DNA from 2 places in the Exiguobacterium sp. s191 genome. Region 1 is predicted to be linked to the other one. Evidence: predicted binding sites of a transcription regulator. Region 1 holds the regulator's gene; the other holds the start of a gene.
What was found. The regulator LexA, encoded in region 1, represses DNA repair genes until DNA is damaged. The targets are predictions, from matches to a motif close to CGAACATATGTTCG.
Positions count from the first base shown of each region.

Region 2: KNQ09_RS12555 (NUMOD4 domain-containing protein) is a predicted target of LexA. The motif match lies at 3,948-3,961, and genes of this name have one in related genera.

Region 1 is NZ_JACSNC010000001.1:433,804-439,065, reverse strand. It holds gene KNQ09_RS02245 (PTS transporter subunit EIIC) at 1-1,429, shown strand, start outside; gene KNQ09_RS02240 (DUF896 domain-containing protein) at 1,505-1,741, opposite strand; gene KNQ09_RS02235 (YneB family resolvase-like protein) at 1,855-2,508, opposite strand; gene yneA (cell division suppressor protein YneA) at 2,554-2,841, opposite strand; gene lexA (transcriptional repressor LexA) at 3,053-3,667, shown strand; gene KNQ09_RS02220 (metal-binding protein) at 3,699-4,169, shown strand; gene KNQ09_RS02215 (MIP/aquaporin family protein) at 4,356-5,057, shown strand; gene glpK (glycerol kinase GlpK) at 5,101-5,262, shown strand, end outside.
Region 2 is NZ_JACSNC010000002.1:178,705-183,966, reverse strand. It holds gene KNQ09_RS12575 (NUDIX hydrolase) at 1-112, shown strand, start outside; gene KNQ09_RS12570 (GGDEF domain-containing protein) at 160-1,251, opposite strand; gene KNQ09_RS12565 (hypothetical protein) at 1,397-1,573, shown strand; gene KNQ09_RS12560 (methyl-accepting chemotaxis protein) at 1,663-3,312, shown strand; gene KNQ09_RS12555 (NUMOD4 domain-containing protein) at 3,361-3,888, opposite strand; gene KNQ09_RS12550 (AAA family ATPase) at 4,021-4,599, shown strand; gene KNQ09_RS12545 (GNAT family N-acetyltransferase) at 4,636-4,977, opposite strand; gene KNQ09_RS12540 (DNA alkylation repair protein) at 4,978-5,262, opposite strand, start outside.

The DNA.
Region 1 (5,262 bases):
ATCAGACCAATATCAAACCATTGCCGAGCAAATTCTTCAAGAAATCGGATTAGAAAACATCGAATCTTACACGCATTGTGCTACACGTCTTCGATTTTCTGTAAAGGACCGTTCCCTCATCCATGATGAAAGAATCGAGCAAATTGCAGAGGTAAAGGGTGTGTTCTATAATGCTGGACAGTATCAAGTCATCCTTGGTACCGGCATCGTCAATAAAGTTTATGCCGCTTTAAGTGAATTAAACATTGAAACCCTTGCATCAGATGAAGAATCCTCTTCATCTGATAAGGGACTTCGACGTGCTGTCCGTACACTCGCAGATATCTTTATCCCGATCATTCCTATCATTGCCGCTACAGGACTCTTTTTAGGATTAAAAGGAGTAATGTTCAGTGATATCGTATTAGGTTGGTTCGATTTAACATTAAAAGAAATTCCAAGCTATGTACCGACCCTCTTATCTGTTTTGACTGATACTGCTTTTGCATTCTTACCTGCTTTAATTTGTTGGTCCGCTTTTAAAAAATTTGGTGGAATGCCGATTATTGGATTTATTGTTGGTTTAATGCTCGTATCACCTGCTTTACCAAATGCCTATGCTGTTGCAGATGTCAATAGCGGTGTGGATCCAATTCTTGCATTCGGCGTTATTCCAGTCGTTGGTTATCAAGGAAGCGTCTTAACTGCTTTGGTCATTGGTATATTAGGAGCAAAATTTGAAAAATGGTTACGGCGAATCATGCCAAATGCACTTGATTTGATATTTACTCCGTTTTTTGTATTATTAGGTTCAATGATATTGGGATTACTTGTACTAGGTCCTCTTTTGCATATTCTAGAGAATGGTCTGATTACTCTCGTGACGATGTTAATTAGAATGCCTTTTGGTCTTGGAGGCTTGCTGATTGGTTTTATGTATCCGCTTGCAGTCATGACTGGAATGCATCATTTATTCATTGCTATCGAAACGACGCTACTTGCAAATACAGGATTTAACCCCCTAATCACTTTATGCGCCATGTATGGATTTTCAAATGCTGGTACGGCGCTCGGTATTACATTACGCGCAACAAAAAGTACAGTACGGGTTGCTGGTATGAGTGCCACACTCACGCAATTATTAGGAGTTAGTGAACCTGCATTGTTTGGGATTGTCATGCGATATAGTATGAAACCTTTATATGTTATGATTGCGTGTTCTGCTTTGGGTGGTGCTCTTCTTTCGCTCTTACAGATTAAGGCCAACTCTTACGGTCTAGCTGTTATTTTATCTCCTTTAATGTACATTTATGAATGGAATCAACTTTTAGCTTATTTAATCGTATCGGTCTTAACCTTTGTTGCTGCACTCACCATCACTTACTTTTTCGCAGTTCCTAAATCAGTTTTGGTTGCGGAACCACAAAAAGTAACTTCCAAGATATCTTGATATCAGCTGAAAACAATAAAATAGCCTTCTATATTAGACACCTACTTCTCGGGTGGTCCTATAGAAGGCTATTTTTTATTGTTTATTCCGTTCTTCTTCTTGTGCTTGTTTCAATTTCTCTGGTGTTACGTCCGTTCCTTCTTCATCGACGATTTTCATGCCCATGAGTTGGTTTTTGAACGATCCACGGAATGCTGCGAGATACGCTGCACGTAACTCTTTTTGCTCTGCCGTTTCGGCTTCTGATAACGGCTCGACTTTTGATTTATTCGCTAATGCATTGATTCGATCTAATTGTTCTTGTGATAACATGGAATCCCTCTTTCTGTACGACTCAAACTTGAGTTGTTCAATTGTATCCTTACTTTAAAAGAGGCTATAAAAAAAAGCAAGTTAACCGCGTCAGTCGACGGGTAACTTGCTCTTCATTCCGGGCTAGGTGTCAGTTCGCGGTATTCAAGATATCGACGATTGACCGTTGCTTTTGAAATATCATGTCCCATACCACGCAAGGTGATGGCGATATCTGAAAACGTCAGTCCGAGCTCTCGAAGACGTACGATTTCTTCGATCGGTACGTCCTTTCGACTACGCCCAGCGTTCTCTCCTTGGCGATTCAGATTTCGTTCCGGGCGAAAGCCTTGTTCAACAGCTCGCCGCATGCCGCGCGCGATTTTTGCGTTATGCAGTTTCCGTTGATATTCTTCCACCAGTGAGACAATCTCAAGGACCATTGCTTCTGCATCCGCAAGCTGGTATTCTCCATCGGAATCAAGTGTCATCAACCGAACACCGTGCTTCTTAAACGTGTGCAAAATAGCGATTTTCGCATTCCCTCGACCAATCCGTGTGTCATCTGTCACGAGGACCGCATCTACCGCATCACGTGTTACATGATCAAGAACCGTCAGCATCCCTTCCCGATCGACGTCATATCCACTCTCTTTTTCAGAGACGACATCTACGACATCAAAACCCTTTTGAGACGCGACCTTCGAAAGCTCCATCCGTTGGCGTTCAATCGAACTATCTTGTGCTTCTTTTTCGGTCGACACCCGACAATAAATCACGACCTTCATCGTACCTCACATCCCTGTTCGTTCTTTCACAACTTTTCCATTTTGTCATTGTTGTGCGATTGGTACAACGATTTTGCTTTTTGAGATGACGTGTTTTGTTTCAACATCATTATTTTTAATCAACCAATTGACGTACTCTTCATCTGACATCGAACCATCATTGTAGACTTCAGCGATTTGTTCGACTGTAGCGTTCTCATCGACCGTAACGGAAGCTGTCATCAGTTGCGCCACTTTTTCATCCGGGCGTGGTGTGAGTAAAAAGATCACGAAGGCAATACTTAATGCATAGAAGAGAATTGAAAAAGCATGAGTACGAATCGTATGAATCATCATGAATCCCTCCAAATATGAAATGAATGAGTTAGAATAAATGTTCGCGGAACAATTGTTCGCATAACTCATAATAAACACAGAACCCGTGTTCGGTCAACACAAAATGTCGAACAATTGTTTGTACGCTCATTTGTTCTATGTTATAGTGAATCTAGAAACATATATTCTTACATTTCAAACTTCAATCCAGAAAGAGGTGGCAATTCGTATGCGGAAAATGTCTAAGCGCCAACAAGAGATTCTCGACTACATCGTCTCTGAAGTGAAACTGAAGGGGTATCCACCATCAGTTCGTGAAATCGGAGAAGCAGTCGGACTCGCGTCTAGCTCGACGGTACACGGTCATTTGGATCGACTCGAGAAACGGGGAATGATTCGCCGTGACCCGACGAAACCACGTGCGATTGAGATATTGCTTGATAAGCCTGAAGAAATCACGGAAGCCATCGTCCATGTTCCCGTCATCGGGAAAGTCACAGCGGGTCTTCCGATTACAGCGATTGAAAACATCGAAGAACAGTTCCCGCTCCCTGCACATTATGTAGGAAATGAGACGGTCTTCATGTTGATGATCGATGGTGAATCGATGATTAACGCAGGTATTCTAGACGGCGATCGTGTCATCGTGCGCCAACAAAACACAGCAGAAAACGGAGAAATCGTCGTAGCTATGACCGAAGATAGCGAAGCGACGGTGAAACGGTTCTTCTTAGAAGATCAACAGGTACGTCTACAACCAGAAAATGACTCGATGGATCCGATGTATTTCGATAATGTCTCCATTCTTGGTAAGGTAATCGGCGTGTATCGGACGATTCATTGACGGAGGGACCAGTTACGACTGGTCTTTTTTCATGCCTTCAGGAAATGTACATGATACCGTCAATACCGTCGCACTGACGGGTTACGTTGCGTATTCGGTCGCAACGCAACAAACCGATTGGTTACCAACCGCCATCGGTATCGCTGTCGGTACCCTTTGGTTGTCACCCGACCTCGATTTAAAGTCAGAACCGTATTATCGCTTTGGACCATTTCGAGTCCTTTGGATGCCGTACGTCAAAATCATGCCCCATCGCTCGATCTGGTCACATGGACTGATCATCGGAGACATTATCCGGCTTCTTTATAGTGCTGCGATTCTGATTCCGCTACTATTTTTAAGTCTATATTTTCAGGTTCTTGATTCTGCTACGATTGATTCGTGGTTCGCTTCCTTGCCTGCATTCGTCGTCGGTATCATGGTGGCGAGTACGATTCATATTCTACTAGATTATTCCAGCAGTTGGTTTCGACCTAAAAAAAGAAAAAAACGTCGTCGGTAACACCTCTTTTGCTTGCTTGCAAGCAGAATGAGGTGTTTTCTTATCCACTTTTTCGTATCTTTAAACATCAAAATAAAAAATTTCCATTCCTATATTTCAATTATATGTATTGAAAACGTTCTCAATTCGGAGTAATTTAAAGTAGAAAGGCCATTATCTGCTTTAATCCAAAGGGAGGGTTTTTGCATGAATAACTTTGTATTGGAAATGATCGGTACGATGATCCTCATCCTGCTCGGGGATGGAGTCGTCGCCGGTGTCGTCTTGAAAAAGACGAAATCGGAAAACAGCGGATGGATCGTCATCACGTTCGCTTGGGGTCTTGCCGTCATGACAGCAGCATTCGTCGCTGCTGAAAGTGGAGCACACTTGAACCCCGCATTGACGATCGCACTTGCTTTGAACTCTGACCTACCGTGGGCAGACGTTCCGATCTACATTGCCGGACAACTTGTCGGAGCTTTCATCGGCGCCATTCTCGTTTGGCTTCATTACATGAAACATTTTGAAGCGACTGATGATCAAGCTGCAAAACTCGGTGTATTCGCAACAGGTCCAGCGATTCGTCATACGCCGTCGAACTTGATTTCTGAGATCATCGGGACATTTGTTCTCGTCTTCGGTATCTTGGCACTCGGTTTAACAACGTTCGGAGATGGCTTAAAACCACTCATCGTCGGTTTACTCGTCGTCGTCATCGGTCTCTCGCTCGGTGGTACAACAGGGTATGCCATCAACCCGGCTCGTGACCTTGGACCGCGTATCGCGCACGCTATCCTACCGATTCCGAATAAAGGTTCATCTGACTGGGGCTATTCATGGATTCCTGTCGTCGGTCCGATCATCGGTGGAGCGATTGCCGTGTTCATCTATCAATTGATCTACTAAGATCACGTCTCACTAACACATACCGCTCAAGGGGGATTTCGAAATGGAAAACAAGTATATCCTAGCACTCGACCAAGGTACGACAAGCTCACGTGCAATCATCTTCGATCACGATGGGAAAATCGTCAACTCGGCACAACGGGAATTCAAACAGTACTTCCCACAACCAGGCTGGGTCGAGCATGATGCAAACGAAATCTGGGGT
Region 2 (5,262 bases), on a different contig from region 1:
AGAACACGACTCCTATCTCTGGGCGGACGAAGAAACGATCCGTCAGTTGATTGCACCGAATATTCTCGCTGATTTTGAACGCCATGATGTATTTTCGTTACTGCATCGCTAAACACAACTGCCCCGCCTGACCATTTGGTCGAACGGGGCAGTTTTTATTTACAGTAAGGGATCTCGGTAACAGACGACGCGATTTCGTCCGGTTTGTTTGGCTTCATACAATGCTAAGTCCGCTTTCTGGACGGTCTCAAATACGGTTGATGCCTGATCAGATGAAGCAGCACCTAGCGATAACGTGACATGAAAGACGGGATGCTCCTTATAAACGAAGTGTTGATCGGCGCAGGCAGAACGAATCCGCTCCCCCAGTCGTTCCGCTTGTCGGAGTGGTACGTCCGGCAACAGTAAGACAAACTCCTCACCACCGTACCGACCGACGACTCCTTGTTCCGGACAATACGATTGCAAGAGATGACTGAGTTGCCGTAAGACGACGTCGCCCCCTTCATGACCGTATGTATCGTTGATCGATTTAAAATGATCGAGATCAAGAATGAGGACGGAAAAGACCGTTCCGTTCTGAGCGTACTCGGCTAACGTCTCATCTAGCTTCCGGCGGTTTCCCAGTTGCGTCAGCCCATCGGTTAAAGCCAGTTCCTGTTGCGTATGCACGAATAAAAAGTGCTTCCTTAGTTCTTGTAAGAAACGATAGGTGACGTAACCACCAATCATGATGACGATGATGTAGACGAGCGCAATCTCTAAAAACCGCTCGAACGTGTTCGTCAATAAATAGAGCGCCGGTAAGCTGTATGCGATACCTGTTCCAAGCAACACGAGATAATCCTTCATTCGCTGAGCAGCAAACCGACGATAAATCGTCGCTGTCACGAGTAACGCGACACAGATCAAGGTCGTCAGAATCAGTCCTTGGTATTCGCCAGCTGGTGTCACCGCAAATCGGGCCCCGATGATGAACAGCATCGTGATGCTACCGCTGACTAACCCGCCGTAAAAGTACGCTGTAACGAGCGCAACGAGACGCAAATCAATCTTTGCAACGTCATAGGAGATACTGTTGAAAATCAACAGGGCGCCAATCACACCGGCGATACAACCAATCGCCAGTCGGACTTGTAAGGAGGAGTTGGGTGAGATTCTCTCAATCCGTCGTAGTGGTAAAAACGCAAACAGCAATGTCGCAATCAACAGTGAGAAGTTCAACAATAATGAATTGAGCAACGTAAGCACGACGACATCCTCCTCATTCCATTTCAGATAGTTACTCTATTCCCTCCACATTACACATTCCCCTCTTTTTCCAAGGTTTTCAAACAAGAGGAGAGGGAATCAAACAAATATGTCTATCGTCTACATCATTAAGGGGGAATCTTTCATGGATCGTCAGGCTGAAAAACGAAAAAGTAAGATGCCGTTCTTCATCATTCTTGTCATCGCCATCTTCGTCATCGTTGCTGCTGCGTTGATCATTTACGTCACATCTGAACCAAAAGAAGAGACACAAGCACTTATGACACATCTTGCGACTGTCCTACCAATTTACGTGAATTAGATTCACAAGACCTTTACACAAGCCGTACAACACCTTCATACATGTTGCTTCATCTCCTTCCGATAGGTACACGGGAGGAGATGTTTTTTATGCTTATGAAAAAACGATTACTGGCACAACAATTAAATGGATGGTTGATTCCGATCGTCGCCATCGGACTGATCGTGATCAGCGGTCTAAGCGTCTACGCTTCCTATCAACAATCCGTCGCAGCAACCGAGGAACGGCTGATGCGTGAATTAACGATGTTCGACGCGAATGTCCGGGCAACGTTTCTGGCGTACCCGGATGACGCAGCAGACCGCTCGCGTGCCATTAAACGATTGCAACAGCAACAGCGAACCGACTTATCACGTGACGACTACACGGTTCGCTTCCAAAGCCTGAACACGAGTGAGGCGTTCCGACCGCTGACACTCGAACCAACCAAACGAAAACAATTACTACAGCACTTAAAAAATGCGCGTACATATGCCTTTTCGAATCAAGACCAGTTTCTAGTCGCAATGACGATTCCAGAACTCGATGACGTCATCTTACTGACGACCGACCGTGATAAATTAATCGCTCCTGCTCGAGATTTAGCTTGGACACTCGTCTGGGTGAGCGTAGTCACACTTGTCAGCATCAGCCTCTTGATCCGCTGGCGGATTCAACGCCAACTGGCACCGTTATCGAAACTCGCCTTACAGATTGAAGAAGCGCATGCGAAGCGATCGTATCGTCCATTAACGCTCAAGACGACGACCTTTGAGTTACAACAGCTGACGTTTCAATACAATCAGTTGATGCAACAAATTAATGACTTAACGACGGAGATGCAACAAGCCAGTCAGGAACTTGAATCCGTCCAGCCTCACTTTTCTTCGCGCTTATCCGCGATGGATCAATCGGTCCAAGCCGTCGATGAAGTCGCCGGTTCTTTACTTGCGCAATCGACGCAGATGGATCAGACGATCGTCGCTTCAACACGTTTGACTGCCCAAGGACACGATGCGTTAAGCGAGATGCAAACGACACTTCTGAACAGTCAACATGCCGTAACCCGTTTTCAACAGACCGTCCAGACGAATCATGCGACCCTCGAAACCTTACAAGAGGAAAGCCACTTACTGAAGGAACAATCCGCGACGACAGAGCAGATTTTGCAACAGACCTCACATCTACAGCAGCAGATGGATACCTCGATTTCGCACATCCAGCGCGTTGCTGAAGAGACACGCCGTTTGTCGCTGAACGCGCTGATTGAGGCAACCCGTGCCGGAGAAGCTGGTCGCGGCTTCACGGTCGTCGCTAAGGAGGTCGAAAAACTAGCGATCGATATTAGGACGAGTACGGACCATATTCGGCAGGTCAATCAGATGTGGACGGCGGGGCTCGATCAAGTCGAACAAGCACTCTCGCAAATGACGGAACGTTTTCTTTCGACGTCGCAACAGCTCGAGACGGCAACGGAGCATTTAAAACAGATGCTGACCGAAGCGACGACGATCGAGACGACACTGGGTACCGTGGAACACCAACGCCAGATCGTCGCAGATGTTCAGTCGAACATGCAGGAACATCTACAGTCTGTTCAACAGTTGATGTCGGAGCTCTCGTCCTACAGCCAGGTGCTTGGAGAACAGATGCAACACCACGTCACCCAGCAGACGGAACTGAAGACACATAGTGCGGTACTCGAGTCGCGCATCAGTTCGTTGCAACAGACCGTTCGTGCCGGCGAACAATCGTCTTAAATCAAAGGAGCGCCTACCATCTCTGGTAAACGCTCCTTTATTCTGGGCTCAGCCGATATAACGTGCTTCCTTCTTATCGATGATGTTGCGAATCCGGTTCTCCGTCACCTGATACTGCTCTGCCAATTGACGAATTGTTTTCCCTTTTTCGTACTGCACGCGAATCGTTCGAATCTGAAACGGTGATAGCGTCACATGTTGATTTAACAAGAGATCAAACTCACCAAGTAGTTCGTTATACTGCTGATCGATTGAAGGCAGAATTTCTAAGTTCGACAACTGATCGTCAGCCCGTTTACCATTGCGCCGGACGAGTTGCGCTTCCGTGACGTCTGTCGTCAGAAAGGCTTGTGCGACAAGCAATCCGACCTGCATCCGCTCTCCTCGACCACTTTGATAGAGCGTGACTTTGCGGTATCCTTCCCGATTGAGCCGTGGACGGAGCAAGACACCTTTTCGGCGTTGCTGGACACCGCGACACGTCACGATCGTCCGGTCAAGCGACCTTACGCGACCAAGTGATGAGACTTCATATATACCTACATAGCCGATGACGGCTTTCCATTGTTCTTGCATGATTGTCCTCCTTCAGACAAGGACACGACGGGACTTCATACCTGAATTATATCAAATTACGAACAAACGTTCTAGTGATGTCACTCGTCGGAATGTGCTATTATTAGCAGAAAAAGGAAATGAGGTTCGTCCATGAAATTTGTCTTGTTACTTGGTCCGCAAGCGGTCGGAAAGATGACGATCGGTCAGGAAATCGAACGGTTGACGAAGATGAAAGTCTTCCATAACCACCAGACGATCGACCTGTTATTGCCTTATTTTGATTTCTCAGAACCCGCACACCATCGTCTAAAGGATACGATCCGCCGCGAAATGTTCAAGGAAATGGCGAACAGTTCGCTTGAAGGTGTCCTGTTTACATTTCTCTGTCTATTCGGCGTCGAAGGCGGTGGTCTCGAGTTCATCGAAGAGACGGTCGAATTATTCGAACAAGCAGGTGCTGACGTCTATATCGTGGAACTGGATGCGCCGGTCGCAACACGCCTGCATCGGAACACAACGGAAAACCGATTGACGCATAAAGTAACGAAGCGCGATCTCGCTGCTTCTGAACAGGACTTACGTGAGACGGCAGACGGATATCGGACACGTTCGCTGCCAGGCGAATTGCCGGACGTCAACTATCTCTTCCTCGATACGGAACAGTTAAGTGCACGTGAAAGTGCTGAAACGATTTGCGATCATTTCAACTGGTCCAAAACAACGGTCTAATCACTAAAGCCCCGTCCTGCTCAAGCAGGCGGGGCTTTAGTGATGGAGTTCGCGTGCATATCGATTCGCTTGCAACTGAAATCCGTTCCGACGCCAGACCGCCGCACTGCCCGCTTCGCCGTAAATACGCGTCAGTAATAACGTCCGTGCGAGATAAGACAAAATCGACGTCAACGCTTCTGTGATATATCCTTGCTGATCACCCTCATCAGTCATCGTGTAACGTAAGTTTCCGATCGATCCATTCCATGTGAAGGTAATCGTCCCGACGATCGTTTTCTCACGTAACGCATGTAGCGTCCACTTACAACCCGATTCTTCATCCGTTGCTTCGACAAACAGGCGTGACGTCGTAAAATCCGGATGTCGTCCTTTCATTCAGCTCTCCTCCTCGACCTCGAACGTTGCTGTCACGTAAGCCTCTCCGTTGATCAAAATCGTCAATGTATGTGTCCCGGGATAATGGACACGCGTCGTCATGTTCCGAAACGATTGGCGTCGTTCGACTTGTAAGACACCTTTGACTTCCCGCTCCCGCAGTTGAAACACCTTCCGACTCGTTCCACGTTGTTTGACGTAATCGATCGCATATTCAAGACGTAGACGTTGCTCAACGGAACTGTGCACTTGAAACGAAAATTGTAACTCCTGACCAATCGTCAC